4 regions of the Xenorhabdus bharatensis genome follow, and region 4 is predicted to be linked to each of the others. Evidence: predicted binding sites of a transcription regulator. Region 4 holds the regulator's gene; each other region holds the start of a gene.
What was found. The regulator PurR, encoded in region 4, represses purine synthesis genes. The targets are predictions, from matches to a motif close to CANGCAAACGTTTGCNTG.

Region 1: the regulator PurR is predicted to act here: its motif matches at 2,734-2,751, upstream of purL (phosphoribosylformylglycinamidine synthase).
Region 2: the regulator PurR is predicted to act here: its motif matches at 5,876-5,893, upstream of purM (phosphoribosylformylglycinamidine cyclo-ligase).
Region 3: the regulator PurR is predicted to act here: its motif matches at 2,927-2,944, upstream of AAC855_RS12845 (nucleobase:cation symporter-2 family protein).

The regions. Positions count from the first base shown of each region.
Region 1 covers NZ_JBBMXG010000001.1:398,276-406,667, forward strand. The annotation lists gene purL (phosphoribosylformylglycinamidine synthase) at 1-2,650, opposite strand, end outside; gene mltF (membrane-bound lytic murein transglycosylase MltF) at 2,916-4,394, shown strand; gene tadA (tRNA adenosine(34) deaminase TadA) at 4,402-4,908, opposite strand; gene AAC855_RS01650 (HD domain-containing protein) at 4,968-5,612, opposite strand; gene fos (fosfomycin resistance glutathione transferase) at 5,816-6,214, shown strand; gene AAC855_RS01660 (DNA-3-methyladenine glycosylase family protein) at 6,218-7,120, opposite strand; gene ymcF (cold shock small protein YmcF) at 7,462-7,608, opposite strand; gene cspE (transcription antiterminator/RNA stability regulator CspE) at 7,615-7,827, opposite strand.
Region 2 covers NZ_JBBMXG010000004.1:169,172-177,563, forward strand. The annotation lists gene bepA (beta-barrel assembly-enhancing protease) at 1-749, shown strand, start outside; gene arsC (arsenate reductase (glutaredoxin)) at 761-1,120, shown strand; gene hda (DnaA inactivator Hda) at 1,185-1,892, opposite strand; gene AAC855_RS05670 (hypothetical protein) at 2,253-3,089, shown strand; gene AAC855_RS05675 (hypothetical protein) at 3,156-3,506, opposite strand; gene uraA (uracil permease) at 3,720-5,033, opposite strand; gene upp (uracil phosphoribosyltransferase) at 5,100-5,726, opposite strand; gene purM (phosphoribosylformylglycinamidine cyclo-ligase) at 5,956-6,999, shown strand; gene purN (phosphoribosylglycinamide formyltransferase) at 7,034-7,672, shown strand; gene speG (spermidine N1-acetyltransferase) at 7,872-8,392, shown strand, end outside.
Region 3 covers NZ_JBBMXG010000012.1:62,344-70,735, reverse strand. The annotation lists gene AAC855_RS12850 (AsmA family protein) at 1-1,276, opposite strand, end outside; gene AAC855_RS12845 (nucleobase:cation symporter-2 family protein) at 1,493-2,878, opposite strand; gene gltS (sodium/glutamate symporter) at 3,118-4,329, shown strand; gene recG (ATP-dependent DNA helicase RecG) at 4,416-6,497, opposite strand; gene trmH (tRNA (guanosine(18)-2'-O)-methyltransferase TrmH) at 6,552-7,259, opposite strand; gene spoT (bifunctional GTP diphosphokinase/guanosine-3',5'-bis pyrophosphate 3'-pyrophosphohydrolase) at 7,265-8,392, opposite strand, start outside.
Region 4 covers NZ_JBBMXG010000005.1:83,155-91,546, forward strand. The annotation lists gene punC (purine nucleoside transporter PunC) at 1-862, opposite strand, end outside; gene punR (DNA-binding transcriptional activator PunR) at 999-1,907, shown strand; gene purR (HTH-type transcriptional repressor PurR) at 1,911-2,936, opposite strand; gene sodB (superoxide dismutase [Fe]) at 3,461-4,039, opposite strand; gene AAC855_RS06640 (Grx4 family monothiol glutaredoxin) at 4,399-4,740, shown strand; gene rnt (ribonuclease T) at 4,795-5,445, opposite strand; gene gloA (lactoylglutathione lyase) at 5,584-5,991, opposite strand; gene AAC855_RS06655 (DUF1289 domain-containing protein) at 6,245-6,484, shown strand; gene slyA (transcriptional regulator SlyA) at 7,164-7,601, shown strand; gene AAC855_RS06665 (outer membrane lipoprotein) at 7,681-8,154, opposite strand.

The sequences.
Region 1 (8,392 bases), on a different contig from region 4:
CGTGATAAGCCAGCAATTTACGTTCCGAAATCAGTTGCTGAATAGCGTTAAAGAAGCCGGCAAGTTGTTCAGTACTGCGAATATCCGCAGTCTTATCGCCAAGTTGACGATAGACCTGAGCCAATGCCGTTCCCCCCAATGCATTTTGTCCCAATCCCAGATCGATCAGAATCAAGGCGTTATCATCATCGGTTGATAATGCGGGCGTAACGGTATAACGCACGTCTTCTACCCGTGCAAATGCAGTAATGACTAGTGAGAGTGGAGATGTCATCTCACGCTCTTCACCCTCTTGTGTCCAACGGGTTTTCATCGACATAGAATCTTTGCCGACAGGGATAGTCAGGCCCAATGCCGGGCATAATTCTTCACCAACTGCTTTCACTGCTTCATATAATCCGGCATCTTCCCCTGCGTGACCTGAGGCTGACATCCAGTTAGCGGACAGTTTCACTCGCTTCAAGTCCTGTACATAAGCTGAGGCGATATTTGTCAGTGCTTCTCCGACAGCCATACGGGCCGAAGCGGAAAAATCCAGCAGAGCAACTGGGGCACGCTCTCCCATCGACATGGCTTCACCATAATAGCTATCCAGACTCGCTGTCGTCACCGCGCAGTCCGCAACCGGGATCTGCCAAGGGCCGACCATCTGATCTCTCGCTACCATACCGGTTATTGAGCGGTCACCAATGGTGATCAGAAAAGTTTTCTCTGCTACTGCGGGTAAATGCAGAACACGTTTAACTGCCTCTGCCAAATCAATACCCTGACGCTCAAGCCCTTTTCCTTTTGCTTTCAGTGAATTCACATTCTTCAGCATCTTTGGTGTCTTACCGAGAAGCACATCCAATGGCATATCAATTGGATGATTATCGAAATGGCTGTCATTCAACAACAGATGACGCTCTTCTGTCGCCTCACCAATCACAGCATACGGCGCACGTTCCCGCTGGCAAATATCTTCGAACAGAGCAAGCTGCTCCGGTGCCACAGCTAATACATAACGTTCCTGAGACTCATTGCACCATACCTGTAATGGACTCATCCCCGGTTCATCATTGAGGATATTACGCAGTTCAAAATGGCCTCCTCGCCCGCCGTCACTGACTAATTCTGGCATCGCATTTGACAGCCCGCCGGCACCAACATCGTGGATGAACAAAATCGGGTTATCACTGCCAAGCTGCCAGCAGCGATCAATCACTTCCTGACAACGGCGCTCCATTTCTGCGTTATCACGCTGCACGGAGGCAAAATCCAGTTCTGCATCAGACTGACCGGATGTCATTGAAGAAGCCGCTCCACCACCAAGGCCGATATTCATGCTTGGGCCACCCAGCACAATCAGTTTGGCACCAACAGTGATCTCCCCTTTCTGGATGTGCTCTTCACGAATATTACCGATACCCCCGGCCAGCATGATCGGTTTATGATAGCCACGTAATTCAGTGCCGTTATGAGATGTCACTTCTTCTTCATACGTTCTGAAATACCCTAATAACGCCGGACGACCGAATTCATTATTGAATGCAGCGCCTCCCAAGGGGCCTTCCAGCATAATATTCAGCGCACTGACAATTCGCTCAGGCTTACCGAATTCTTCTTCCCACGGTTGTTCAAACCCGGGAATTTTCAGGTTAGAGACAGAGAAACCAACTAATCCGGCTTTGGGTTTGGCTCCCCGGCCTGTAGCACCTTCATCACGGATTTCGCCGCCTGAACCTGTTGCCGCTCCCGGCCACGGAGAAATAGCGGTTGGATGATTATGTGTTTCAACTTTCATCAATATATGGGCGGGTTCCTGATGATAATCATACACGCCATTTTCAGGATGAGGGAAAAAACGCCCTGCCTGAGAACCTTCCATCACAGCAGCGTTGTCTTTATAAGCAGAAAAAACATGGTCCGGCGTCTGTTCAAACGTATTTTTAATCATCTTAAACAGAGATTTTTCCTGTTCCTGACCATCAATCACCCAATCCGCATTGAAAATTTTATGGCGGCAATGTTCAGAATTTGCCTGTGCGAACATGTAGAGCTCAACATCAGTCGGGTTACGCTCTAATTTCTGGAAAGCACGAAGCAGATAATCAATTTCATCCGCCGCCAATGCCAGACCCAATTCAGTATTGGCAGCCTCCAATGCTGCACGTCCTGATTGCAGAATATCAACCAGCTTCAATGGTGCAGGCTGTTGGTGAGAAAACAACACTTCCGCCTGTTCAAACTGAGTAAACACGCGTTCCATCATACGATCGTGCAGTAACGTCGACAGCGCCTGCCACTGCATATCATTCATTTCATCGCATTGAATATAATAGGCAATCCCTCTTTCCAGACGGGCAATTTGTTTCAGCCCACAGTTATGAACTATCTCTGTCGCTTTTGAAGACCACGGTGATATCGTACCTGGCCGGGGAGTGACTAAAAATAGTTGACCTTTGGGTTCATGTTCAGCTAAAGAAGGACCATATTTTAATAGCCTGTTTAATTTTTCCTGTTCTTCTGCCGTAAGAGGCGAATTTATTTCCGCGAAATGGACATACTCCGCATAAATTTCTGTCACGGGAAGCTGTTGAGCCTGGCACTGGGAATGGAGCTTAGTAATACGAAACGCTGATAAAGCGGGCGAGCCACGCAGAATTTCCATAGTAATAGGTTCTCTCATCTTAGAAGCAAAGCCTGACTGATGCCTTAGGGGAAACTCCGACATTATAGAGGAATGTTTTCCTCGACGAAACCGTTTGCGTGAGCGTTAATTCATCTATCAACACATATACTGGACTTTTAAAACGGCTCCAATAAAGTTGAAGACTTCAATTTTGTTGTGCAAAATTCCTAAGTACTGGAAATTTAACCATGCTATTATCTGACATTTCATACTGAGCCTAACCGTACTGACGAGAGATAACTATTTGAGCAATATCAAGATAAATTATTTTGTCATCGTCATTATCGCACTCCTCTCTGCCACAATTATTGGTCTCAACATCAGTTGGCCTAATAAACAGCAGGAGCAGATAAACAGGATCTTGGCGCGGGGCGAACTTAGGGTAAGTACCATCAGTTCCCCTCTGATTTCACTTAATGATAAAAATGAACCGGTAGGATTTGATTATGATTTAGCCAAACGATTTGCAGATTATCTGGGTGTCAAGCTAAGCATCAAGTTTCGTTCTAACATTAACCAGCTTTTTGACGACTTAGATAATGACAACGCTGATTTTTTAGCCGCAGGTCTTATCTACAATAAAGAAAGACTTAATCAGACGCGAACTGGCCCGGCCTATTACTCTGTATCTCAACAGTTGGTTTATCGTAAAGGTACGGTACGTCCGCGCTCATTTACAGATCTGGCTGGCTCACTGGTTGTGAGCGCAGGCTCAGCCCATGTCAGTGAGCTGAAACAATTAAAAGAAAAATCTTATCCCGACTTAAGCTGGGAAGAATCATCGCACAGTAATACTCAAGAGCTACTTGAGCAGGTTTCTGAGGGGAGAATTGATTATACCATCAGTGATTCTATCAGCCTTGCCCTGCAACAGCGGATCCACCCTAATCTGGCGATCGCTTTCGATGTCAGTGAAGACAAGCCGTTGACGTGGTATTTAAAACGTAATGATGACTATAGCCTCTATTCAGCCATGCTCGATTTTTTCAACATGCTGACCGAAAACGGTATAACCTCACGGTTGGAAGATAAATACTTCAGCCATATTGGTTCATTCGATTACTTCGATACTATTTCATATATTCGTGCAATCAACAAACTACTGCCAACATATCAGCCTATTTTTGAAAAATACGCAGGTTCTCTGGACTGGCGGTTAGTTGCAGCTATCGCATGGCAGGAATCACACTGGGATCCACTGGCAACCTCACCTACAGGTGTTCGCGGCATGATGATGCTGACCCGTCCGACAGCAGAGTGGGCAGGAATCAAAGACCGCCTTGACCCGGAAGAAAGTGTAAAAGGAGGAATGGAATATTTGCATTACCTGATGGCACGTTTGCCGGATACCATTCCCGAAGATGAGAGAATTTGGTTCGCATTAGCAGCTTATAATATGGGATATGGTCATATTCTTGACGCTCGCAAATTAACAGCCACGCAAAAAGGAGATCCGAACAGCTGGATGGATGTTAAATTGCGAATTCCACTGCTAAGTAAGAAACAATACTATGCCAATACCACATATGGCTATGCACGTGGCTATGAAGCCTATCGCTACGTCGGAAATATTCGTCGTTATTACCAAAGTCTGGAAGGATATCTGAGAGCCAGAAACAACCGTGACAAGACAGAAACTCCTGACACGCAGAATGAGCCGGCAACTGCCAGCAGTGCTCATACTCCAGCAGAAGTTCCCACGTCCTCTCAGGTGATACAATAAACGTTTATCACCCTTCTAGCTGTTGTTTTTTCAGCCGTTTTAATTCCTTATGCTGCTCCCTACGTTGTTTGAAAAATGCACTCAACATAGCGGAGCACTCCTGCGCCAGTACACCGCCAGTAATTTCGATCCGGTGGTTCATTCCGGGATGACGCAGAATATCAATTAAAGATCCGGCTGCCCCCGTTTTCATATCACTTGCACCGTAAACCAACCGCTGTATACGGCTGTGGATCATCGCTCCCGCGCACATGACACATGGCTCTAGAGTGACATACAGTGTTGTCTCCAGCAGGCGATAATTTTGTAATTGAGTGCCTCCTCGCCGTAATGCAATAATTTCTGCATGGGCGGTTGGATCATGATCTGTTATGGGGTGGTTATAACCTTCAGCAATAATTTTATTATCTGCGACCAGCAGTGCTCCTACAGGGATCTCCCCTTTTGCCTGTGCCTGCATTGCCAAATCCATGGCCTGACGCATCCAGTATTCATCACTATATATTTCTGTCACTACATATTCTCTTGCTGGTTATATCCTGTTAATTATACATTTATGTCATTAACACGGATTTATTCAGCCTGAATTTCATCAAAGAACTCATTCAGGAATTGTTCCATGCGCTGCGTTCTTTCCCGGGCCATCTGTTTACCCGTTTCCGTTTGAAAACCCGCTTCTATTTTGAATAGCTTGGTATAGAAATGATCAACTGCATAAGCGCGATCATCATATTCACGCTGCTTTGCCAAAGGATCATTAGCATTATATAAACCTGAACGCATACGCCCTGCTGTATAAAAACAACGGGCAACCCCCATCATGCCTATGGAATCGAGGCGATCAGCATCCTGTACAATTTGAGCTTCCAGTGTCTCCGGCGTCAATCCGGCAGAGAAACTATGCGTCTCAATCGCATGGCTGACCGCAGCAATATCTTCTTCGCTCCAGCCAAGATCTTTTAATATCAGTGTGGCTTTTTCCGCCGCCATACGGGAGGCTAAATGCCGGTTCGGGTCATTTTTCTCAACATTAACGCAATCATGTAATAAAACGGCTGCAAAAACTAACCTCAAATTACCACATTCAGCTTCACAGATTCTCTGGGCATTTCTCCAAACCCGGTACAAATGAGCAACATCATGAGCGCCATCATCACCCTCTATTGCCACAGGTAAAATTTGCTGAGCTAAATCATCAAACGGTGAAAAAGATAACATTGCCAAAACCTCTTAATGGGGAAAAAGGATATCTTAACAAAAGCATTCGGAACATTTTATTAGATTTCAAAAGGAGGATATCGAAGAAAACTTGCCAGATATAATACCCTTTCCTAACATAGCGATGTAGTTGTATTATTGCATAATAATATTTAATTATTTGTTTTAAATCGATTATTTCAAGATAAAAATAGGCAACCTCTATGCTGACAGGGCTAAACCATCTGACACTGGCAGTCTCCAATCTCGAGCGTAGTCTTGATTTTTACATTCATCTGCTTGGATTCACCCCGCATGTCCGCTGGCAAAATGGGGCTTATTTAACTTTGGGAAAACTGTGGCTCTGCCTTTCCTGTGACGAAGCAAAACCAGCACAAGATTATACGCATATCGCCTTTAATATCGAAGCTCAGCATTTTTCTGCTTTCATAGAAAAATTGCTCAGTGCTGGAGTGGAACAATGGAAAGAGAACCGGAGTGAGGGAGATTCAATCTACCTGCTGGATCCAGACGGCCATCAGCTTGAGATCCATGCGGGCTCACTGACAAGCCGCCTTGATGCGCTACGCATAAAGCCTTATGAAGGACTAGAGTGGTATTGAAACTTAATATCCACTGCTTGATTGTTGTCTCCATAAATGAGCAGCAACAAGAGCCTTCCAGGGAGAAAAATCTGCTAGCCATTTCTCTGTTTGCCCAGCATCTACCTTGTTTTCCTGTTTCAGCAAGTACTGGAGATTACGCCTCACAGCAACATCGCCATGCAAAGATCCGTTCAGATAATTCAATCCCCTTAATAGGGTGTAATTAACTGTCCAGATGCCGATTCCCTTAATCGCCAAAAGATTTTTGGTAAGCCGGCTGATTTCTGCTTCATCATTTTCAATGGACAAATTTAGTTCACCAGAATCAATTAGCTGGCAGACACTCAATAGCGCCTTCGCTTTACCCATAGAAAAACCACACTGATACAAATCCTGCTCTGTACACTGCATGACTTCTTTATGCGTCGGATGGCACATTAACCCTGAAGTATGTTTAATTCCGACAGATTGAATAAATCGTCGGCGAATGGAAACGGCTGCACTTACACTTATCTGCTGGCCGATGATCGCCCAGCTCAACGCTTCAAAAGGTGATGCTGATTGATAAATACGCAAACCCGCCTGTCGTGTAATAAGTTCTCCAATCACTGGATTTTTCTGATATTGCCCTTCAAATATTTCAACAGGCTGTAATAATCCAAGCATGTGCGTAGCTAAAACAGACAAAGCGTCTTTGGAGTAAGACGTGCTTTCACCATCAATATCAAGCTGTACCTGAGCCCGGTTTTTCTCCATTGAAATGGTCAGTAATGCCGGATCCCCGTGCCAGATAATGCCTTTTTTAACCTGATCCTGCTGCACAATTTCAGAAACACACTTTTCATCACGCTGATGAAATGCCAAAAAATCTAGCGCGAGATAATTATCTGGTAAGATAATTTCTGAAAAAAAGCTTGGTTTCATTACAAAAACTCCATCATAAATTTTCATAATAGATCGGAATGGCACTACTGATGACCAAACACTATATCTATTCTGATATGTGTGAATTTATCAAGTCCGCAAATAATCAAGGATAAATAAGTTTTAGTAAAGATTCTGAAGGATTTCTTAGAGGCAATTAAGATTATGAAATGCCCATTACTTATATTTTACGGGGCATGAGAGTTGGCTATTGATATTATCAATTCCTGATAACTCAGTGAATTTGCTAAATAAATGAGTAAAAGCAAAAACCGTGGAGCGCATCAACGCTACACGGTTTTAAGTGAAAAACAGCTATTCATTAAACCCTTTTATGGGATTTAATTATCTGGATGTATACCTACTTGTATAGGTAGCATAACTGTTTTACAAAAAATACATTTTGCTCCGTATGGATTACTCTCTGATACATCAAAGAAGTGTCTCCGATACTGTGAGCCTTTGCAGCATGGACATCTGAAATAGATGTTGCCTTAGAGGATCACTACATTTGCAGCTGCTGGGCCTTTCATACCATTTTCAATGGTAAAGGAAACTTCTTGCCCTTCATCTAAGCTTTTAAAGCTATTACTTTGGATTGCAGAATAGTGAACAAACACATCTTTGCTGCCATCTTTTGGAGAGATAAAACCGAAGCCTTTATCGTTGTTAAACCATTTTACTGTGCCAGTCATTGTATTAGACATACGAATTCCTTTGAATTGTTTTATTAATTGCCATGAGGCAAAAGAAAGTTTTTGATTTGATTTATACGTACTTATGGGAACTAAATTAGAAGGAATTCGCTATGAAGGGATATCAAAGATAACGCTCACTGCTGAACTGCTTTAAACTTGCTTTTCATAAATAGGTTTGTACTTCCAAACCAGTGGCGATATTATATCCACATCGTCACTGTGATAGCAAACTTTATTTTCTGTCTCACCTTAGTTTACAATGATAATTTACGTAATATATTGAAATGTCACTACTAATTACCAAACGCTGCATCAATTGTGATATGTGTGAACTTAACGAATAAATCATTATAAATCAATTTATTAACTTTATGTGTTATTTTTTGCGTTGCTAAACACAAGCCTATTAAATCACCACCACACAACCTAGCAACACAAAATAATTACTATAACAACGTAGAAAATTAGGCGTATCAGGTAGCTAAATGGGCTTTCAAATCCCATCCTCTGCTCCTCCCCCCCTCACTTAAACCTCACTTAAAACAGAAACGAAATCCAGAAACGGGGTTGTCGA
Region 2 (8,392 bases), on a different contig from region 4:
TTCCAGAAATTTTATATACCCACCCACTCCCTGATAGCCGCTTAGCTGACGCCCGCAACAGAGCCAATCAATACCCGAAAAAATCAATTCCGGAATCCCAAGAATATCTACTGGCCCGTGTGCGGATTCTGACACTAGAATCCACACTAAGCTCGGCCTATGTTGAAGACCTACTCAATAAGTACAGCCACGGCACACCAAAAGAACACATTGCGGCCTCTTATGGACGGACTCTTCTACTGACTAAACAGAAAAAATATGCCGAGGCCAGAAAAACACTCACCCCGTTATTGAATAACCAACCAAATAATATCTGGTTTATTGATGCAATGACGGATATTGATATTGAACAAACACAATATGAGCAGGCGATTACCCGATTACAGCAGGCATTACAAAAGAATAAAGATAACCCCGTACTACAAATCAATCTTGCTAACGTGTATATCGAAGCCAAACAGTACCCGAAAGCATCGCAACTGCTATTCCAATACACCTTCAACCATCCGGATAGCTTAACGGGTTGGTCATTAATGGCTGAAGCAGCAAGTAAACAAGGGAAACGCAGTGAAGAACTGTCAGCTTACGCCGAGACAATGGCATTACAGGGTAAATTTGATATGGCAATCAATTATCTCAGCCAGGCCAGTGCATTAGTCAAACTGAACAGCTATGATCAGGCCCGTTACGATGCTCGTATCGACCAGTTACGTAAGCTGCAACAGCGTTATAGCCAATATAAGAAATGAGGTTCTTTTATATGCAACATGTTATTTTTTATCATAACCCTCGCTGTTCAAAAAGCCGGGAAACGCTGAAATTAGTTCAGGAACTCGGCATTACACCAGAAGTTATTCATTATCTCGATACCCCCCCAACGGCAGAACAACTGGCCGTTTTACTGAAGCAACTGGGGTTCGATGATGCCCGCCAATTAATGCGAACAAAAGAAGAGCGGTATAAAGAACTAGGGCTTGATAATAGTGAACTCACACAAGAAGCCTTACTGCAGGCAATGGCTGATAATCCTAAACTCATAGAACGCCCGATTGTTGTTGCAGGAGATAAAGCTCGTTTAGGGCGGCCACCAGAGCAGGTCAAAGAGATTTTGGAAAATTAACCATTAAAAAAGTGATAGGGAAGCCGACTGTGTACCTCTATCACTTTTTTTCTGATCTGGCGTATTAAAGATCAAGAATATCTTTTACAAATGGGATCGTCAGTTTGCGTTGCGCCACAATAGAAGCGCGGTCAAGCTCATCCAACGTTCTGAACAGCGTCTGCATTTCTCTGTCAAGCCGCTTTAACACAAAACGCCCCACATCTTCAGGTAATTCAAATCCCCGTAACTTAGCTCTCAATTGCAATGCCTGAATTTTTTCATCATCAGACAAAGGCTGCAATTTATAGATCTGACCCCAATCAAGCCGGGATGCCAAATCTGGCAATGTTAAATTAATTTGCCGGGGTGGACGATCTCCTGTGATCAACAGACAGGTTTTGCCAATCTCTACAATTCGGTTATAAAGATTAAAAATAGCCATTTCCCATACCGGATCACCTGCGATACATTCAACATTATCAATACACACCAATGATAAATGTTCCATACCATCAAGAACTTCCGGAACAAAATATGCACGTTTATCGAGTGGCACGTATCCAACAGCCTCTCCTTGCTGGGATAGTTCGGCACAGGCTGCATGAAGCAAATGACTCTTGCCCCCGCCATCGCGGGACCAAAAATAGATATAACTGCCATGTGACTGACTAATAGCCAATTTTATTGCGGCTAATAAAGAAGAATTCTCGCCTGCAAAAAAACTGGCGAATGTTTCATCATCTGGCAAATATAAGGGCAATGAAAGCTGCGCCGGTGTATTCAGAAGCACCTCAAACAGAATGGATAACGAACAGAATTAAGTTTACCATAGAAACCAAGTTTACCACAAAAAACGATAACAAATGAAATGAATACTCAGTTTAAGGTGATAACTGTTGATGACATCCGTTTTTTCATGAAAAAAGTCAAAGAGCTTATAAGAAATTATTTTTTAATTCAAATTATTATTGACATATATTCAATGTGATTTACTTCTTTTTTCAGAACGTTATTTATACTTCTTACCAAAAATACTCTTCGCCAAAAACTACTTTTAAAATCATCATTGACGGTGTCATTAAAAGTATAGTACAAGACTAAAGAAAGCCTGTGGTTATCATATCATCATTTGATGATTAAGGAACTTACCATGAATATAGAAAATATTTTAGCGCGTGTTGTTATACGAGCAAAGGGTACATTTGGAAAAGACTCAGCAACCCATATCTGCTTAGGCACAAAAAATATAGAAGGAATGACGATTGAAGAAAAGAATAATAGAAAAACACTATTTAACTCAGCCTATAAACATTACGAAAATACAAAAAGTATACGTGACAGGCTTAAGAAAAAAGATATCTCTTATTGTCATGCCTATTTTACTATTAATAAATTCAAAAGAAGTCTTACTGGAAATTGTCAAGAGCGGAGCCAATATGTCTTTCATGAATTAATGAAATTTCATTCATTTGAAATTTTTAATTTTTATATAAAAAAAGATAAGAACCCAACCTATATTGCTCTATGTGCGGCTCCTCAGCCTTATGATCATGCTTTTATTATGATACATCATCCCACCACTAAGCAGAAACACCCATTGAGAGAATTAAAAACTCTTCCGCCTGAAGCTTGGATTTGTGACCCGTGGGCCGAGATTATCTGTAAAGGTTCGCAATATCCAGATAACTGGAAGAAAAAAATGGAGGAATGGGAGAGGGATAGTCATTATGTATTATCAACCGATAGCTCACAACTTAAAGAAAATACACCCGATAAATATAACACACTTTTCTCTCCTTTACGTGAGCATGTGTTGAATGCAATATCTTTCAATTACGAATTTCGACTTATTAATGTAGCCTTTATTGATGATAAAGGTAATCTTTATAATATAGTTCATAATAATGATAAATGTGAAACAGTTGCTTATAATATCTCTGAAATGAATAATATGACTTATGCAGAAATGAATAAATATTATAAATAATAATCAACAGAAAAAACAGCAGAGCTAAAAAACAGGAAACTGAAAAGTATTTTTAATTAATAACATTTAATTTATTTTATCAGATTGAGAAATGATCAGAGCACTCGCTTCTTTCAAAACTTCAATAATTTCATCTTTATCTAAATCTCCCTCAATAGAGAGGGAACTACCATCACTTTTAGTGACAGATATTTTTAGATTACGTTCACCACCTAAAATCGCAATTAGTGATTTTCTTAAACCATCAAGATATCTTAAATTATCTTTAATAAAAGTAAGTGTTCGTTTAGCTATATTGAGTGTTTTCACATCTGAGCTTATTGAATTAACTTCTATATTAAATTTTTCAAGCTCTGTATAAAACTCTTTTTCTAATGATTTATCTATATAGAGAGTAATATTATTTATGTTTTCCATTTTATCCCCTACTATTCTTTATCTTTTAGTGTTTATACTTACCAGTATAGTAAAAGATTTTGATAAAAAGATAGCAAATCGATGAGTGAAAATGAGGTAAAATTAGGCAACTATACGAATATCAAGAAAAATTAGTCAGTATTTTTTCCAATAAAAAAATAAGAGAAAGAGTCCGTTGCAAAACTCTTTCTCTTAAAGGAAAGCCAATACAAGTTATTTTATGATTTCACTCGCTTTTTTATCATCATTGAGTGATTCCACAGAAGAATTAATATACGGCTCATCCGGGCGAATGATACTAATTAATTTGAAAATCAGGCTCATACCAATCCCAACTACCGTTGCCAGCGCCATCCCTTTCAGCTCTGCTGCACCAATTTGGATCTTTGCACCACTCACGCCAATAATCAGAATAACAGAAGTCAGGATCAGGTTCTGAGCTTTACTGTAATCTACTTTAGAATCAATCAACACCCGTATACCAGATGCACCGATCACACCATACAACAGCAAGGATACGCCTCCCATTACCGGAACCGGAATGATCTGGATCGCAGCCGCCAGTTTACCGACACAAGAGAGTAAAATCGCCAGAATCGCGGCCCCACCAATCACCCATGTGCTGTATACGCGTGTCAGAGCCATTACACCAATATTTTCACCATAAGTGGTATTCGGTGTTGAACCAAAAAATCCTGAGATAATCGTTGAAAAACCATTAGCAAACATTGAACGATGCAATCCCGGATTTTTCAGCAAATCTTTTTGCACTATATTCGCTGTCACAACTAAATGACCAACATGCTCCGCAATGACAACCAGTGCCGCAGGCAAAATCGTCATAATTGCAAACCACTCAAAACGCGGAGTATAAAAAGTCGGCAATGCAAACCACGGCGCTTCACGCACTGGTGTAAAATCCACGACTCCCATAAAAAAGGATAACGTATAACCCACCAGCACCCCGATCAGGATTGGAATGATCGCCATAAAACCGCGGAACATGACTGAACCCAATATTGTCACAGCCAGTGTCACCATTGAGATGATCAGATTCGTCGTATTAACATCCGTTCCCGCAGCCGGACGTAGCCCGGCCATATCAGCGGCAACCCCTGCCAGCTCCAGACCAATCACGGCAACAATGGCTCCCATTGCCGCAGGAGGAAACATCACATTAAGCCAGCCTCTTCCCGCGATTTTAACAATCAGGGAAACCAGACAGAACAGCAATCCACAGACAATAAACCCGCCCAATGCCAGTTCATACCCTAAAGGCAACAGCAATAATACAGGAGATATAAAGGCAAAACTGGAGCCTAAATAAGCCGGGATCCTTCCTTTACAAATGAACAGATAAAACAGAGTTCCGATACCATTAAACAATAAAATTGTGGCGGGATTAATTTTAAACAGAATGGGAACCAGAACGGTTGCGCCAAACATAGCAAATAAATGTTGCAAACTTAATGGAATGGTCTGCCTTAACGGTGGCCTTTCATCTACCCCAATAGTCCGACGGGTCACTATTTATGTCCTCTTATGTTTTACTAGGAACCAAAAAAAAGCCGACTTTTCAGCCGGCTAAAAATATTATTTTGTACCAAATATCTTATCGCCTGCATCCCCCAGGCCAGGAACAATATACCCATGTTCATTAAGGCGCTCATCAATTGATGCAGTATATAATTCAACATCAGGATGTGCTTTTTCCAAAGCGGCAACCCCTTCTGGCGCTGCAACCAGAACCAAAACCTTAATAACAGGGCATCCTGCTTTTTTCAGCAAGTCAATGGTGGCAATCATAGAGCCACCTGTTGCCAGCATCGGATCAACAATCAACGCCATACGCTCATTGATATCAGAAACCAGTTTCTGAAAATAAGGTACAGGTTCAAAGGTTTTTTCATCACGATAAACACCAACAACACTGATGCGGGCACTCGGAATATTTTCCAGAACACCATCCATCATTCCCAGACCTGCACGCAGGATAGGCACTACAGTAATTTTCTTCCCTTTAATCTGGTCTATTTCTACCGGACCACACCATCCCTCGATGGTCACTTTCTCAGTTTCTAAATCAGCAGTTGCTTCATATGTCAGAAGACTTCCCACCTCTGAAGCCAGTTCACGAAAGCGCTTAGTGCTTATATCATGATCACGCATCAGGCCCAGTTTATGTTTAACGAGTGGGTGTTTAACCTCAACGATCTTCATGGGTTTCTCCTACTGTATATAGCCGGCAGATAAAAAAATCGCGGGATTATACCTCCTTTTTGCTATCAGACAACTATCAATATATTGATTTTTAGCAACTACAAGTCATTTTTTTCTCTTTTTTATCCACAATAAACCTGCATAAAGCTATCGCAAACGTTTGCCTTGGCTGTTAGAATTATTCCGTTCTGTTTTATTCATTCAAATGCAACCGCCTGGGAGCTACGCAGTGACCAACAAAACCTCTCTTAGCTATAAAGACGCTGGTGTCGATATTGATGCTGGTAATGCCTTAGTCAATCGTATCAAAAGTGTAGTGAAACAGACCCGACGCCCTGAAGTGATGGGGGGATTGGGTGGCTTCGGCGCATTATGTTCTCTGCCACAAAAATATCGTGAGCCTGTTTTAGTTTCCGGCACAGATGGTGTGGGGACTAAATTGCGTCTGGCCATGGATCTGAAACGCCACGATACAATCGGCATTGATTTGGTCGCCATGTGCGTCAACGATCTAGTGGTTCAGGGGGCTGAACCTCTGTTCTTCCTTGATTACTATGCAACGGGTAAATTAGATGTTGATACCGCATCGAGCGTTATAACTGGCATCGCGGAAGGCTGCAAACAAGCAGGCTGTGCGCTGGTCGGCGGAGAAACAGCTGAAATGCCGGGTATGTATCAAGGTGAAGATTACGATGTTGCTGGCTTCTGTGTCGGTGTGGTTGAAAAATCAGAAATCATTGACGGCAGTAAAGTTCAGGTTGGAGATTCACTCATAGCACTGGCATCCAGCGGGCCACACTCCAATGGTTATTCACTGATCCGTAAAATCCTTGAAGTGAGCCAGACTAATACCGAGACAACTGAGCTGGAAGGTAAAACATTGGCTGATCATCTTCTCGCTCCAACCCGTATTTACGTTAAACCACTGCTTGAACTGATTGAAAAATTTGAAATTCATGCAATTTCCCATCTTACAGGTGGTGGTTTCTGGGAGAATATTCCCCGCGTTCTGCCTGAAAATATGCAGGCAAAAATCGATGCCACCAGCTGGCAATGGCCTGCTATTTTTACATGGCTGCAACAAGCCGGCAATGTCAGCGACCATGAAATGTACCGTACATTTAACTGCGGCGTCGGCATGATAATTGCCCTGCCTCAGTCTCAGGCAGCACAGGCAATTGAATGGCTGAATCAAGCGGGCGAAAACGCGTGGCAAATCGGTAGCATCACTGAATCTGATCATAGCGGGCAACAAGTTACGATCAGTGAATAAAAGCCATTTAATAGAAAGTGATCCAATGAAGACGATGAAAAAAATTGCGGTCTTAATTTCTGGTAATGGCAGTAATCTGCAATCCATCATTGATGCCTGCCAGCAAAACCGGATTAATGGTCAGATCTGCGCTGTATTCAGCAATAAAGCTGACGCTTATGGTCTGCAACGCGCTGAAGAATCAGCTATTCCAGCCCATTTTCTTAATCCAAAAGAATATTCTGGTCGCACAGATTATGACTCAGCACTGCTTACGGCTATTGATCAATATCAGCCCGATTTAGTCGTTTTAGCGGGTTATATGAGGATTCTGTCATCCGGCTTTGTACAGCATTATCGAGGGCGACTGCTCAATATTCACCCTTCCCTGCTACCGAAATATCCCGGTTTGCATACTCATCGTAAGGCGATAGAAAACGGCGATCAGGAACACGGTACTTCTGTCCATTTTGTTACCGAGGAGCTTGATGGTGGCCCTGTTATCTTACAGGCCAAAGTACCCATTTTTGCAGAAGACCAAGAAGAGGAAGTTATTCGACGCGTACAAACTCAGGAGCATAATATTTACCCGCTGGTTATTGGCTGGTTTCTGGAAGGGCGTTTAAGCATGGGCAACAATACCGCCATTCTGGATGGAAAAGTACTTTCTCCACAAGGATACGCTTCAGACTAATCGATATAATTAATTCCACACTTTATTATTAGTTCCAAAACTACAGCATTGTGTTAAGGTTAGTTAATTAAGCTAAACTTAATCATATTAAGGTAAAAATAATTAGCCGGACACCTTGCTGTACTTTATTACTTCATAATATTCTCTTTTATAAAAATCAGAACTAAATCATCCTACATTAAAAACACTGAGGTATCTCATGTCCAGTGGTTCCGAAAACCCACCTGTAAACCTACGTCCACTTGAGCGGGAAGATCTCCCTTTCGTCCACCAGCTTGATAATAATGCCAGTGTCATGCGCTACTGGTTTGAAGAACCTTATGAGGCTTTCGTTGAATTATGCGATCTCTATGACAAACATATCCATGACCAAAGTGAACGCCGTTTTATTATTGAGAGTATGAATTCCAAAGTCGGTCTGGTGGAACTAGTGGAAATTGATTATGTCCACCGTCGGGCTGAGTTTCAGCTCATTATTGCGCCGGCTTATCAGGGGCAAGGCTATGCAACGGAAGCAGTTAAACTTGCGATGGAGTACGCATTTTCAGTACTAAACCTCTATAAACTCTATTTAATCGTTGATAAAGAAAACGAAAAAGCAATTCATATATACAATAAACTGGGGTTTTATACAGAAGGAGAACTTATTGATGAGTTCTTTGTAAATGGCTCTTATCATACGGCTATCCGAATGTGTACTTTCCAGCATCACTATTTTGC
Region 3 (8,392 bases), on a different contig from region 4:
ATAAGCCCCAGTGACCATTTTTCAGGATATCCAGATTATCGACATATCCCGATAATGTAGTGAGCTGAAATGGAAAATCAGGGTTGGTATCAATCAGAAGCGTATTGTTGATACTGATATTGTTTAACTTCAGTGCTGAAATCCATTCAGGTGCCGGATTTTTAATAGAGTTGCGCCATTCCGTAGGTAAGGAATAAATCAGACCGGTGACAGAGCTATCGTTGAGAGTTAACTGACGATTTTGACGATCCCACTGCGCTTTAATATTGAATAAGCCTTTCTGATAATGGGTCGTCAGGTTAGCGATGGTAAAAATATCACCGGAAAAACTGAACTGGCCTAATATATCTTTGAACTGAGCTTCGTTGAAGGTCATATTCATGGCGTTAAAGTCAATCAGGCCATCCTCTGCCTGCCATTGCCCGTTAACCAATCCCAGACCTTTGATGCTGGTATTAAGATAATCAGCAGACCAGTCTTTTCCCTGTAATTTGGCGTTAGTGAGATTGAGATCTTTAATGTGGATCGCGGGCAAATGACGGGTTTTTTCTGTCAGGGCAGCCAGCGTCATTGGGGACTGCCAGCGTATGTCATTGATCAGAATATTATCTAAGTTCCAGCTGCCATCAGCTAATTGTTGCCCATTCCCAGAGACCAGACCCTGTAGGAATTCAGCACCAAAGGAATTGATAACCAGATTGTTATTCTGATAGCGACCCTGCATGACGACCTTATCAAATGACAGGCCATTTATGTTGATGTTATTGGCACTGAACTGGTATTGCCCTGAGCCAAAAGGCGTATTTTGGTCAGGCGACCAAGGAGTAATACCGCCGACAATATTTTTGCCCTGAATCTGTGAACCGGAGGTTGTTAGCTGAACATCCATCTTATTCAGTTGCAAAACATCGGCTTTCAAGGCGGGAGTAAACTCGGAACCTGAAAGTATCAGTTGCCCATCTTGTAAGGTCAGCTTACGCAGATTTGTTAATTTTGTCGGAGCCTGCCATTTAAAATCCAGATCTACGCTATTGGCATTGAGTGAGAAAGAGCTCTGTTTATCATGTAGACTCACATTATTGAGGATTAAGGTCATAGGCTGGAGCCAACTATGATGGATATTTTCAATATTGATCTGATAATGGCCTTGTTTATTAATCCATCTGCTTATTTTCTTTGCTCCCCAATGTGTCTGAGCAACAAAATAAACAGCAATAATTGCCAGAATCAGTAATAACAACAGAACAGCAAAGCCTTTCCCTAACCACTTCATCATCTCACCCCAATATCATCTTCCTGAAAAAGATCCTTTTATGCCGTAAAAAAGAGCATCACTCAATAGACAATGCTGAAAAACCTTTAATTCTCCCATTTAGGGCAGAATATTGCGAAAGATTACGCAAAATATAAAAAAAATCCCGCGATTAGCGCGGGATAATATAACTATCAATGTGAAAACTAAGGTAAAAATCTTAGATCGAAACGCGATAAGTTACTTTTCCTGAGGAAAAATCAGATTAAGCAGAATTGCGGTCAGGCCACCAGCGGCAATACCGGAAGAAAACAGATTTCTTATCCACTCAGGGGCAAACTGTAAAATGAGGGGTTGTTGTGCAACGCCAAGCCCCATGGCCAGTGATAATGCAATGATCATAATGGCACGGCGATTTAATGGTTCCCGGGAAACAATTCTGACACCGGATGCGGCAATCGTACCGAACATGACAATCGTGGCACCACCTAATACCGGCTCTGGAATATGCTGCACAAAACCGGCGACTGCCGGAAATAGCCCCATCAGGATCAGCATAGAAGCAATAAGGTAGCCAACATAACGGCTGGCAACACCCGTTAATTGGATGACGCCATTATTCTGACCAAAACAGGAATTCGGGAATGTATTAAATACGGCAGAAATCATCGAATTGACGCCATTTGCCAGTACACCGCCCTTAATACGCTTCATATATAGCGGGCCGCAGACAGGCTGCTCAGAAACATCTGAAGTTGCCGTAATATCCCCAATCGTTTCCAGTGATGTCACCATAAAAATCAGGATTAATGGAATGAGTAAATGCCAGTCAACAGAAAGCCCGTAATACAGCGGGGCAGGCACAGTAATAACTGGTTTGTCTTCTGTTGTGGCTGAGTGGGGTAGCATGTCCATGTACCAAGCGGCCAGATACCCTACTGCCATGGCAATAACCAGAGAAGCAACCCGCAGATAGGGATTACGCTGACGGTTCAGCAGTACGATAATGGCAAGAACAATTCCTGCCAGAAAAAGATTTTCAGGAGCGCCGAATGTACCTTGCTGAATAGCAGAATAGCCACCACCGATAGAAGTCAGCCCGACCTGAATCAGTGACAGGCCAATAATCATCACAACAATGCCGGAAACCAAAGGGGTGATGAGCATTTTAGCCAGATGAAGTACACGGGAAAGCAATATCTCTGTCGTTGCTGCAAGCATCAACGTGCCAAACAGGGCAGCCATCATGGTCGGCACATCAGCTCCGCCATTTTTCAGGGACAAGCCTCCCATGATGAGAGGAGTGACAAAATTAAAGCTGGTACCCTGAATGGAAAGTAAACCAGAACCAACAGGTCCCCAAGAGCGGATTTGGATCAGTGATGCCAGACCGGAGGCAAACAGGGACATACTGATGATGCGTTGGGTATCTTCTGCCGGAAGCCCAAGCGCCTGACAGATCAACATAGCCGGTGTGATAACCGCAACAAACATTGCCAGTAGATGCTGAAAGGCGGCAAAGACAGCATGCGGAAGATGAGGTTTATCTTCCAGACGGTAAATCAATTCGCTGTCTGATTTTTTGAGAGTTTCCAGTGCTGAATTTTCGCGGGTTGAGGTGGCCATGAGTGTAATTTCGAATGAAAAAAACACATTTTATTGATCTAAATTATAAAAGCAATCGTTTGCGTGAAATTTTGTCTATGGCTTATAACCTTATTTCGTCACATTTTTAAATGTTTTAACTTGTGTTTATTAGGAATTTTTTTTCTAATCCAATCCTTACCTGCTCTTGGCGTTTTTATAGGATGATTATAACGTCGCATTAAATTAACATAATTTTAACAATTAGATGGGGTACATAAATGTATCATCTGGATATTTATGGCACGCTCGTTGCGGCCACACTTGTTTTGCTACTGGGAAGAAAGCTCGTACAGTCAATTTCATTTCTTGAAAAGTATACAATTCCAGAGCCAGTCGCAGGTGGCTTACTGGTTGCTTTTGTTCTGCTGGCAGTTAAACAGTCTACGGGCTGGGAAGTCAGCTTTGACCTATCCCTCAAAGACCCCCTTATGTTGGCATTTTTCGCCACCGTTGGCCTGAATGCTAACCTCGCCAGCCTGAGAGCAGGCGGAAAACTTCTCTTAATCTTTGTTGTTGCCGTTGTCGGCTTGCTGTTGGTACAAAACACAGTCGGTATTGCGCTGGCGAAAATGCTCGGCCTTGACCCATTGATGGGGCTATTGGCAGGATCTGTGACTCTTTCGGGAGGGCACGGCACGGGTGCAGCATGGGGTAAGGTATTTACTGAACGCTACGGTTTTGAGAATGCGACTGAAGTGGCAATGGCTTGTGCGACATTTGGTTTGATTCTCGGAGGCCTGATTGGTGGGCCTGTTGCTCGCTTGCTGGTGAGAAACGACAAAACACCGGGTCTGGAGAATGATGATGCTGAAGTTCCATCTGCATTTGAAAAACCTTATACCGGCCGTCTGATCACGCCATTGGTCATGCTGGAAACCATCGCATTAATCTCTATTTGTTTATTGGTCGGTAACTACCTTGAGAAAGTGTTGGAAGATACTCTCTTTTTGCCAACGTTTGTCTGTGTTCTGTTTACCGGGGTGATACTGAGCAATGGCTTATCTCTGCTTGGTTTTTACCGGGTATTTGATCGTGCTGTATCGGTATTGGGTAACGTCAGTTTGTCACTCTTCCTTGCAATGGCATTGATGAGTCTCAAATTGTGGCAACTGGCTTCCCTTGCCCTGCCGATGCTGGTGATCCTCGCTGTACAGGCGGTAGTGATGGCATTGTACGCGATATTCGTGACTTACAGAGTCATGGGTAAGAATTATGATGCAGCGGTACTGTCAGCTGGCCACTGTGGTTTCGGGCTGGGTGCGACACCTACAGCTATCGCAAATATGCAGGCAATTACTGACCGTTTCGGGCCTTCACATGTGGCATTCTTGCTCGTACCGATGGTAGGTGCCTTCTTTATTGATATCGTTAACGCAGCAATTATCAAAATTTACCTGATGCTACCTATATTCCCATCTGTCACAGGTTAATTTAACTTCGCTTTTTGTTCTTGTTAGGTATGCCGCTGGAAGATTTCAGCGGCATTTTTTTAGTTATTTTTGTTAAATCTTATCACTCAGGCATGGCTATACTGAGAGCGGTCAGAAAGCCAGCGCTCTATCAGGGCCTTCGCGTTTTCCGGGTAATGCTGGTGGATATAGTGGGCAATACGCTGAACTTCAGGGAGCATACTCTGGTCTCGTAATAAATCGGCAATTTTGAATTCGACATTACCGGTTTGACGTGTACCAAGAAGTTCACCCGGCCCGCGGATCTCTAAATCTTTTTGGGCAATAACGAAACCATCATTACTGTCCCGCAGAACCTGCAAACGGATCCTGGCGGTATTGGTCAGCGGCGTTTTATAAAGCAGAACACAATGTGAGGCAATGGCACCGCGCCCGACGCGACCGCGAAGCTGGTGTAACTGAGCAAGCCCCAATCGCTCCGGGTTATCGATGATCATCAGGCTGGCATTGGGAACATCAACACCAACTTCAATCACTGTTGTGGCAACCAATAATTGTAGTTCACCACGCTTAAAAGCCTCCATGATGGTTTGCTTTTCTGTTGGCTTCATCCGTCCATGAACTAAACCGATTTTCAATTCAGGTAACGCTAGAGCAAGCTCTTCACTGGTAACCTGAGCCGCCTGTGCTTCCAGAACTTCAGAGTCTTCAATCAGAGTACACACCCAATAAGCCTGACGCCCTTCATCTAAGCAGGCATTTTTAACTCGCTGGATAATTTCATTCCGACGGGTATCGGGAATGGCGACAGTTGTTACCGGTGTCCTCCCGGGAGGAAGTTCATCAATAACGGATGTGTCCAAATCGGCATAAGCGGTCATTGCCAGTGTCCGTGGAATTGGTGTGGCAGTCATGATTAATTGATGAGGATGAAAGCCCTGTTCATGCCCTTTTTCCCACAGTGCCAGACGCTGATGAACACCGAAGCGATGCTGTTCATCAATAATTACCAATGCCAGCCCGGAAAATTTAACCTGTTCCTGAAACATAGCATGTGTCCCGACGACCATACTGACCTGCCCGCTGGCAATAGCTTCCTGTTGTGCCTGCCGGGCTTTGCCCTTTTGTTTTCCAGCCAGCCATCCTACCTGAATGCCGAGAGGTTCCAGCCACTGGCGAAAAGTGTTGGCATGTTGCTCAGCCAGTAGTTCGGTGGGGGCCATCAATGCAACTTGTTTACCATGAACGATGGCACGGACTGCCGCCAGTGCCGCAACCAGTGTTTTTCCGGATCCGACATCGCCCTGAATCAGCCTCATCATCGGAACATCTTTTTCCAGATCATGCTCTATTTCCGCCACCACGCGATCTTGTGCACGAGTCGGTGAAAAAGGGAGCAGAGCCAGTAACCGCTGTTTTAATGAATTATCCGCAGTGAGTGGCTGGGCCTGAAAGCGTTGCGCACCTGCTCTGACCGCCAGCATACTTAAATGATGAGCCAATAATTCTTCCAGAATCAGGCGGCGTTGAGCCGGATGTCTGCCACTTTCCAAATCAGCCAAGGAAATGTCAGGTGGTGGGCTGTGTAACGTATGCAGGGCATCTGAGAGGCTGATAATCTTCCGGCTGAACTGCTCAGGTAATAACTCATTAACGGCGCAGGTATCCAGCAGCTCCAAAGCCTGTTCGATTAATTTACGCAGCGTAGTTTGACGTACTCCCTCTGTCGTAGGGTAGACAGGGGTTAAGGTTTCCTGCAAATGGATACGCTCGGCGTGTTGCTGGATTTTGTATTCCGGGTGAATCATTTCAGCACCCTGAGAGCCCCGGCGTATTTCACCATAAGCGATGATATGTTTACCTTCTGCCAGACTGTTCTTCATGGCGGCAGTGAAATTGAAAAAGCGCAGGGTCAATACGCCAGTGCCGTCACTGATTTGGCAGGTCATCATACGTCGCCGCCCAAAAACGACATTGGTACGTAAAATTTCGCCTGTCACCGTCGCATAAATACCGGGCAACACTTCATTGATAGGGTATAGCCGGGTTTGATCCTCATAACGGAGAGGCAAATGCAGTAATAGATCCTGTAGATTGACCAATCCCAGTTTGGCGAGCTTACCTACCTGACTGGCTCCAACACCACGTAAAGTTGTTAACGGGATGGCATCAAGTAATCGGCCTTTCATCTCTATTCTCCATTAATCCAGTTCTCCATCAATCCGGTTTTCCGTCAGTGTGATTTATTTCCCTGCTGATGGTGTTGTCGTTGCCTGCATTGCTGCCCACCAAGATTCACTTGCTATGATTTGCCCTTGCTTATCAATGAAAGGTTGTTCCAGCCCTTTACGGTGTGAAACCGCTGCTAAAACGGGATATCCCCCTTCAAATAGCAATTTTTGTTGATCTTCCTCAGATAGCGTACTTTCTTCTCGCTGATACATGCCGGCAAGCTGGCGTTGCCGCTGTGCTTCATACAGTATCAGCGCAGAAGCAACGGAGACATTCAGCGACTGAACCATGCCTGCCATCGGAATGACAATGTCATAATCTGCCAGAGCAATAGCTTGTTTGGAAATGCCTTTCTTTTCCTGCCCCATAATGATGCAGGTAGGTTTAGTGTAATCAATCTGACGGAAATCGACGGCTTTATCAGAAAGATTGGTCGCTAATACCTGCATTCCGGCAGTTTTAAACTGGCTGATAGCCTGCTCAACGGATGAATGAGTTTTTACCTGAACCCAGCTGTTACTGCCCGCAGCGGAAGAGAGTTGAGTTCGTAATTGTTGGGTAGGCCAGACGGCGTGGATTTGGTGAATACCCACAGCATCCGCAGTACGAATCACTGCAGATACATTATGGGGTTTATGTACTTCTTCTAAACAAATCGTCAGGTCAGGCTGACGCATTGCCATCATCTGGCAAATACGTGCATAACGTTTAGGATTCATAACCTCTAATTTCGGTTACGGCTGACTCGTAGTACATCCGGCATGACACGTATCTTGCGCATGATATTTGCCAGCTGGATACGATCTTTGGCAGTCAACCTAATGAAAGCACAATAAACGCGGCCATCTTTTTCTTCGGTATTCATGCTTTGGATATTGGAGTTTGCATCATTAATGGCGGCTGTCAGATTTGCCAGTGCCCCCTGATGATTAAACATATCAACTTTAATTTCGGCAATAAAATCGCTGTTGACATCTTTATCCCACTCAACAGGCATGAATTTTTCCGGTTCTTTCTGGTAGCCACGGATATTACGGCAGGATTCGTGATGGATAACCAAACCTTTGCCCGGACTGATATGGGAAATAATCGGGTCACCCGGGATAGGACGACAACATTTGGCAAAGGTAATCAGGATACCATCCGCGCCTTTGATAGGCAGTTTACGGCTATTATTACTATTGTTGTTACTATTATTGTTGCCATTGTTATTATTGCCACTATGACTATTTGGCATTTTTTCCGTCTCGCCCAATAGATTATGAGCAACAACGACACTCATTGCATTACCTAAACCGATTTCTGCCAGCAGATCATCCAGTGAAGTCAGTTTCATTCTCGCCAGTTCTCTGGCAATGTTTTCTTCTGGGATATCGGCGACTTTCAGGCCGTTGCCGAGGGCATGATTAAGCAGACGCCGCCCTAAACTGACTGAATCATCCCGCTTAAGGTTTTTCAATAGCTGGCGGATCTTAGCGCGTGCTTTAGAGCTGACGACAAAATTCAGCCATGCGGCATTAGGACGGGCACTTGGTGCGGTAATGATTTCGACGGTTTGCCCACTGCTGAGGGTTTGAGACAGCGGATAAGGCTGACGATCAACACGAGCTCCGACACAGGCGTGACCAATATCGGTATGAACGGCATAGGCAAAATCGACAGGTGTTGCTCCTGCCGGCAATTCGACAATGCGCCCTTCAGGCGTAAAAACGTAGATTTCATCAGGAAATAGATCAGATTTGACGCTTTCAATGAATTCGAAAGAGCTACCCGCACTTTGCTGAAGCTCTAACAGGCTTTGCATCCAGCGTTGAGCACGAACCTGAGCAGTCGTACCTGATTCACCCTGTTC
Region 4 (8,392 bases):
CCATGCTGATGGCATAACCTGCCAATAAGATAGGAAATATAGTTTCACTTTTAACTTTTTCCAACAAAATACGGCAACCATACCCACCGACCATAAATGCCAAAGTTTGTGGAATATAACTTAAACCGATATCTGTTGCGTCATAGCCCATGCTATTTAAAATAGTTGGTGAACCCGTTAACCAGGCAAAAAAGCCTGCGCTACAGGAAGCATAAATCAAAACATTGCCGCTAAAAGCTGATGACTTCAATAAAGTGAAGAAAGAAGCACTATTATTATCTGCGCTGGTATCAATGGGAACACGTTTGTTCGTCAGAAAAAGTGTAGGTATCAGTAGTAACAGCGTTACCGCCATCAAGACAAGAAATATCATTCTCCAGCTGGTGTGTGACAGTAACCATGCGCCTAATAATGGTGCAAGGGCAGGGGAAAGCGCAACTAATGGCATAATCATAGCGAAAACACGTTTTGTGCGCTCAGCATCATATCTGTCGACAACCAGAGCCTGCCAGGAAACGGCAGCAGAGCAAACGCCAACAGCCTGAATAAATCTCAGGACAAGTAATTGAGTTGCATTTGTTATCCAAAGTATACCCAAACAGCTGAGGCAGAACAGGGATAAGCCGATAATCAGAACAGGCTTTCTTCCCAGACGATCAGAAAGTAATCCCCATAAGAGTTGAGCAACGGCAAAACCGCCGAGAAAAATGCTGAGACTTGCACTGATAGCACCTTTTGATGTGTTTAAATCTTTGCTCATGGCATCAAAGGCAGGCAGATACATATCAATGGCTAAGTAACCGAGCATACTCAGGCCGGCAAGATAGAACATAAATGGAAGAGAGTTTTTATTTGTTGTCATTGTGTTAATAAATCGCGTTAGTCAATCGGTGTGGTAATTGATAAAGAAATATGGAGCTTATTTTATATGGCGTGATTTTTGATTGTGAAACGGTATTATTTGTACCATGCTATGAAAAAAATTAAAAGGAAGAAACATGTGGTCTGAATATTCTCTGGAAGTTGTTGATGCGGTGGCAAGAACAGGAAGTTTCAGTGCGGCTGCATCAGAGCTTCACCGTGTGCCTTCTGCCGTCAGTTATACGATAAAGCAACTTGAAGAATGGCTGGCAGTTTCTCTGTTTGAACGCCGTCACCGTGACGTAGAGTTAACTGAAGCGGGAGCCATTTTTGTCAAAGAAGCCCGTTCTGTTATCAAAAAAATGAATCATACCCGGCACCAATGTCAGCAAGTGGCAAACGGGTGGCGCGGTCAACTCAGTATTGCTGTTGATCAGGTTGTTAAACCAGAACGGACACGCCAGCTTATTCTGGATTTCTATCGTCATTTTCCGGATATTGAGTTATTTATCTATCCCGAAGTTTTTAATGGCGTCTGGGATGCGCTGGTGGATGGGCGAGTTGATGTTGCTATTGGTGCAACCCGTGCTTCTCCTGTGGGTGAGCGATACAGTTTCAGGGATATGGGTTTTATGCCGTGGCTGTGTGTTGCCAGCCCTGCGCATGAGCTGGCACTCATAACGGAAAAACTAAATGATGACCAATTGCGGCCTTATGCCAGTTTATGTCTTGAGGATACATCACGTAATCTGCCTAAGCGTGATACATGGGCTTTAGATAATCAGCGACGGTTGGTGGTTCCTGATTGGGAGGCGGGATTGTCATGTTTAATGGAGGGGTTATGTGTGGGAATGGTGCCTAAACACCGGGCCTTGCCGCTTATTCGTCAGAGAAAATTGTGTGTACTTGAACTTGAGCAGCCGTTACCTGATAGCCCGTGCTGCCTGACATGGTCACAGAAAAGCCATTCACCTGCATTAAGCTGGTTGCTTGGATATCTTGGTGATAACACAACGCTTAATGCTGAATGGCTGCAAGAAGACTAACTGTTAGCGGCGATAATCAATAAAAGGACCATCAGCAACAGAACGACGCTCTACAAGACGCGGGTGGACTTCGATGGTTTGAGCATCTTCACGTTTATTGATAATCCTATCAAGTAGCGTGGAGAAAGCCATTTGTCCCAGCCGTTCTTTAGGTTGGTGAATCGTTGTCAGTGCGGGTGTGAAATAGCGGGCATTACGGATATTGTCATAACCAATGATAGAAATATCCTGAGGGACGCGTAAACCCATCTCATCGGCAGCACAAATAGCGCCCATTGCCATCACATCCCCACCACAGAACACCGCAGTAGGGCGATGCTTCTGGTTTAAGATCTTACACATGGCCTGATAACCTGATTCAGGCTCAAAATCTCCCTGAACAATCCACTCATCCCGAATAGTAATATTGGCTTCTTTCAGTGCCTTGATAAAACCCTGATGACGCCCGCCGCCTGTATTTCTGGCTAATGGGCCGGGAATGGAGGCAATATCACGATGCCCACGTTCAATCAAATATCGGCCTGCTAAATAACCGCCGTGGAAGGCATTATCAATAATGGCATCCGTAAAATCCCCTCTGGATTCCCCCCAATCCATGACAACCATAGGAATATTGCGATAATCCTCCAGCATCCCCAGCAACTGTTGAGGATATTCTGAACACATAATTAACAAGCCATCTACACGTTTTTGTGCCAGCATTGCGAGATAAGCTTTTTGTTTGTCGAGGTTGTTATGGGAATTACATAAAATCAATGTATAGCCTTTGCTATAACAACTATTTTCGACAGACTCGATGATTTCAGCAAAATAAGGTGCTTCACTTGAAGTTGCCAATAACCCGATAGATTTTGTGTGGTTGACTTTTAAGCTTCGGGCAACGGCACTGGGAGAATAATTCAGTTCCTTAATGGCAGCCCATACTGCGGCTTTCGTATCTTCGGCGACGAAACGGGTTTTATTAATAACATGGGATACGGTTGTGGTTGAAACACCAGCGCGTTTAGCCACATCTTTAATCGTTGCCATGATAAAAAGGACTCCTGACCTTTTGGTCTAAATTTGTATACCCTTTATCTGGATATAGATCTTTGTTAATCATTTGCCAGTATTATATTTGTATATAGGAAGATAACTGGCAATAATTTAGTGATAAACCGTGAATTTTGTCTGATCTAGCTCAAAAGTGAAAGCAGTAATCGATGCTATAAAGTATATGTATTAAATATCACAGTGCGATTTTTAATCTTTGAGATAAATAACCACTTAAAATTTATGGTGTTGCTGAGTCTTAATTTTCACGATGAGGATGGTTTATGGATACAGATCTGAAATTGGGATTATTGACTGCTTGTAGTGCGTTAGTCATGATTGTTTTTCTGGCGAGTCTCTGTTTGATCGCCTGAGTACGGAAATAACCTTAAGCCCAGAAATAACATAGTGGTGAAACGCCATCTATTTTTCAAGGGGAAGTTTTTCACGCTTCAGCTTCAGACAGCATAACAGTGCGCAGAACCGGAAAAACTTGCCCTTGTATTGTACTGATAGGCTAATTAAGCCAGATTTTCTTCCACAAACTGCCAGTTAACCAGAGCCCAGAAATGCTCCAGATATTGAGGACGGGCATTGCGGTAATCGATGTAATAAGCATGTTCCCATACATCAACGGTCAGAACAGGTTTATCTTCACCAGTCAGTGGAGTTGCTGCATTGGAAGTATTAACGATAGCCAGGCTACCATCAGTTTTCTTGACCAGCCATGTCCAGCCGGAGCCGAAGTTTTTCAGGGCTGAATCAGTAAATTGCTGTTTGAATTCAGCAAAAGAGCCGAAAGCTTTGTTGATGGCTTCTGCAACTTTGCCGGTAGGTTCACCACCACCGTTTGGTGACAGGCTGTGCCAGTAGAAAGTGTGGTTCCATACTTGCGCAGCATTATTGAAGATACCGCCATCAGAAGTCTCGATGATTTCTTCCAGTGTTTTCCCAGCAAACTCTGTACCTTTAATCAGGTTATTCAGATTCACAACATAAGCATTGTGATGTTTGCCGTAATGATATTCCAGAGTTTCTGCTGAGATATGAGGTTCTAAGGCATCTTTAGCATAAGGTAATGCTGGTAATTCAAAAGACATTGCATACTCCTTTTAATATCGGGTTTTTGGCTTTATAAACCATGATTCGTAAAGTATTAATCATGGATAGAGCAAATTTAAGCTTATTATCATGTTGCTATTTTAGTGATTATCTTAACAACTTTTCTGCTAAATAACAGGGAAAAAGATGCGATTTAATAATGAGCTGATGTAGAACTGTTCAGTTTTAATGGATTAAATATTTATAGGGTATGAAAATATCAGTGATTACAATTTGTTGTTCAGAATAAAAATTTGCAGCAGCACGTTCGCTGTAGAAAACCAGCACCAGAAAGTGGTATTCTGAATCAATCTTTTCTGATGCTGATAAACAGCACCTGCGGTTTAAGGAAGTAAAAATGACGACAATTGAGAAAATCGAACGCCAAATTAATGAAAACCCGATTTTGCTGTACATGAAAGGCTCACCAAAGCTGCCAAGCTGTGGTTTCTCTGCTCAGGCTGTTCAGGCTTTATCTGCATGTGGTGAACGTTTTGCTTACGTGGATATCTTGCAAAACCCAGATATCCGTGCTGAATTACCTAAGTATGCTAACTGGCCGACATTCCCTCAACTTTGGGTTGATGGTGAGTTAGTCGGGGGATGTGACATCCTGATGGAAATGTATCAACGCGGTGAACTGCAAACATTGATTAAAGAAACCGCGGATAAATACCGTGAACAAGAAGACAGCCAGTAAGATTTGATAATCATTATTGGTACTAAGAGCCTAATCAAATAGGCTCTTAGTTTATCAGACTTCGTCGTCCGGAGTGGCCAGCGGCCAACCACCTAATCGCTTCCAACGATTAACTAGTTCGCAGAAAAGTAGGCTCGTTCTATCTGTATCATAGAGAGCACTGTGTGCCTGATTACTGTCAAAGGGGATTTCTGCTGTAATGCAGGCTTTTGCCAGAATAGTCTGACCGAGCACCAAACCGCTCAGCGCAGCCGTATCAAACGTAGCAAAAGGATGGAATGGATTACGCTTTAAACGAGCGCGTTCAGCTGCCGCCATAACAAAATTGTGATCAAAACTGGCATTATGAGCAACTATAATGGCACGGTTGCAATTATTCTCTTTCATACCTTTGCGGATCATCTTAAAAATGGCATGCAGCGCAGTATATTCGCTGACAGCTCCCCGTAATGGATTAGTCGGGTCAATACCTGTAAATGCCAGCGCAGCCGGATCAAGATTAGCTCCTTCAAAGGGTTCAATATGGAAATGCAGCGTATCAGCCGGAGCCAGCCAACCTTCGGCATCCATTTTTAAAGTCGTTGCAGCTATCTCAAGTAAAGCATCTGTCCGCGCATTAAACCCAGCGGTTTCTACATCAATAACAACGGGGTAATAACCACGAAAGCGTCCACTGAGCATGTTTTGATCTTTTATATTAGACATCTGATTTTATTCTTAACTTCAGGATAGCGGATATTATGACAAAATTTATTGTGCATTGCAGAAGTAATATCGACCTAGTGGAAACGAAGGGCATGTTAAAGATGCCCTTGTATATGGAGACTTGCATATGGAAAATAATTAATGACCTAATGCGTTACTGGCGCTTTCATTTTCAATGAGTTCGATTTTATAACCATCTGGATCTTCAACAAAAGCGATAACAGTTGTTCCGCCTTTCACTGGCCCAGCTTCACGAATTACATTGCCTCCAGCAAGTTTAATACGTTCACACGTTGCCGCAACATCATCAACACCTAAAGCAATATGACCGAATGCTGTACCCATTTCGTAGCTCTCAACATCCCAGTTATACGTTAATTCGATGACCGCACCTTGGCTTTCATCAGAGTAACCTACAAAGGCGAGGGAATATTTATACTCTGGATTCTCACTCGTACGAAGTAGACGCATGCCCATTACTTTAGTATAAAAATCAATCGACCGTTGCATGTTGCCAACACGGATCATTGTATGAAGTAGACGCATGATTACCTCTTATGTTTATGGTTTTATATCAAAATAGTAATTTCACGAAAGTGCAAAATGGCGGAATTTCGTGCTCTGACCCCATTGTTTTTTAACTATATAGGGTAAACACACGGTAATTCAATGCGTCCTTTCACCTTTGTTTTACTCGAGACTACTTTGTAATCACTTATTTGATGTGAGCTGGATCTAGATAATGTTGTAGTTCTCTCAGAGATAATCGTTTAGGTAATTTTGTATACAGGAGGATGACATGGCTGAGCAACTAGAGTTTTTTGTTATTCCGAATCCTTGCAAAGGGATTTGTGAATCAGGTCCCAGTGGTTTCTGCCGAGGTTGCTATCGTAATAGGGAAGAACGCTTTATGTGGATGAAATTATCTGATGGGCAAAAAAGAGAAATATTGCGGTTATGCCATGATAGATATCTGCGGACACTGAAAAATAACGGACATGACGAAGTTGTTCCATCAAAACAGCTTGGTTTATTTTAATTCACATTTTCAACTGTTAATGAAATTTTCTTATATGAATAATATTTCATATTTTCATTATGGTTAAGAACTTTTGCCATGATAAAGTGATATTTTATTCATATTACCTATTTTTTATTTGATATAGGTCGTTTAAAAATATTGCAGAGATTGACTAATTAAACCCTTTAGGTAAAGGTTTCTTATCAAATAATTAATTATCGAACAATAATCATGCTAATTTTTTATCTGTTTGTTTTTAATAGGTTTTATAATCTACTTAACGCTAACTGTAAGATAAAAATGATATTAATGTAAAAATATATAGATTAGTATTTGGATGGCGGTTATTCTTATAGAACTTTAACCGAGTGGTACTGTGTCTATTTTTTGGAGTTTGTATCTGTTTCGTTGATATTTAAAATCTTAATAGTTAAGTTGGAGGATTATTTTATACAGTTTATATCGTTGGTGGATTAATGCGCGATTTTATTCGGTGCGCCGTAAAACTTCGCTCTTTAGGGCGACGAAGATGTCAACTTTAAGTAACAAGCCAACGCGATACTAATTAAGTAATTAGCGAAATATCTGACTCTGCTAATGTGAGCAAGATATAGGATGCGTATCCATTATTCATATGAATAAACTGATTGGATAATTCATTGATGTTATATGAGTCTCTAATTATAAGGAGGGGTAATTGGAATTGACATTGGGATCAGACCTGGCACGTTTAGTTCGTGTTTGGCGCGCTTTAATTGATCATCGCTTGAAGCCGTTGAAATTAACTCAGACACATTGGGTTACTCTTTACAATATTAGTTTGTTACCACCGGAGCAGTCACAGATACAACTTGCAAAAGCAATTGGTATTGAACAACCATCCCTGGTAAGAACGTTAGATCAATTAGAAGAAAAGAAACTCATTACAAGGCACACATGTGCTAATGACAGGCGTGCTAAAAGAATCAAATTAACAGAAGAATCAGAAAATTTTATCAGAGAAGTGGATAGTGTTATTGGTTCGACGAGGAAAGATATTTTGGAGGGAATTACTCATGATGAGTTAATTCTACTTGCTTCTGTAATAAAAAAAATCGAAAAAAATATTAGCCAATTACATAAACAGGTAATATAAAAATTAATCGATAAAAAGAAAATCGCGGGCCATATTTTGGTGATCCGCGATTTTTTTGTTTAAATATACTTTAACCCTATTAGATAGGAGAGACTGTTGTCGAATCACCACTATCGGCAATTTTGATACGTTGCCCTTTACTGAATAAAACCTGATCCTGTTTTTGCACCACAACAATGTTTCTTCCACTGTCAGTACGGATTTCCAATTCGACACCTTTTGTTTGATCGATAGCACCTTCAATTCCTTGACCTGCCATTCCACCGACAATAGCACCAGCGGCTGTTGCAAGCCTCTGGCCTCTACCGCCGCCAACCGAATCACCTAACAACCCCCCTAATACTGCACCGCCAATCGCTCCTAGCATGTTTTGGTTACCAGCCTGAGAACCTTTTATCGTGACTGGCCGGACAGACAAAATAGTCCCGTAGGTTACGTTTTGAATTTGTTTGGCCTGATCAATCGAGTAAGTATCGCTAGAAAGTGCTCCCATGTCAGCACATCCGGATAATGTTGTTACTACAACTGCACCAACCAGGAAACGTTTGAACATAGTTACTCCTAATTTTAATGCCTCGAGAGAAATCTGGTAATAACCCTACAATCAAGCATTCGGCTACAATGGTCAGTAACAAGTATAATAATTTTACATGTTACTTATTCTATACATTAATAGCCTCTCTATAAATATATAATAAATTTCTACATTGAACTCCAATAAGAATAATTCCTGACAAAAAGTTTAGCATGTTTTGTGAAGAGCTCTCCAAAACTCAGATTTTATCTCTTAT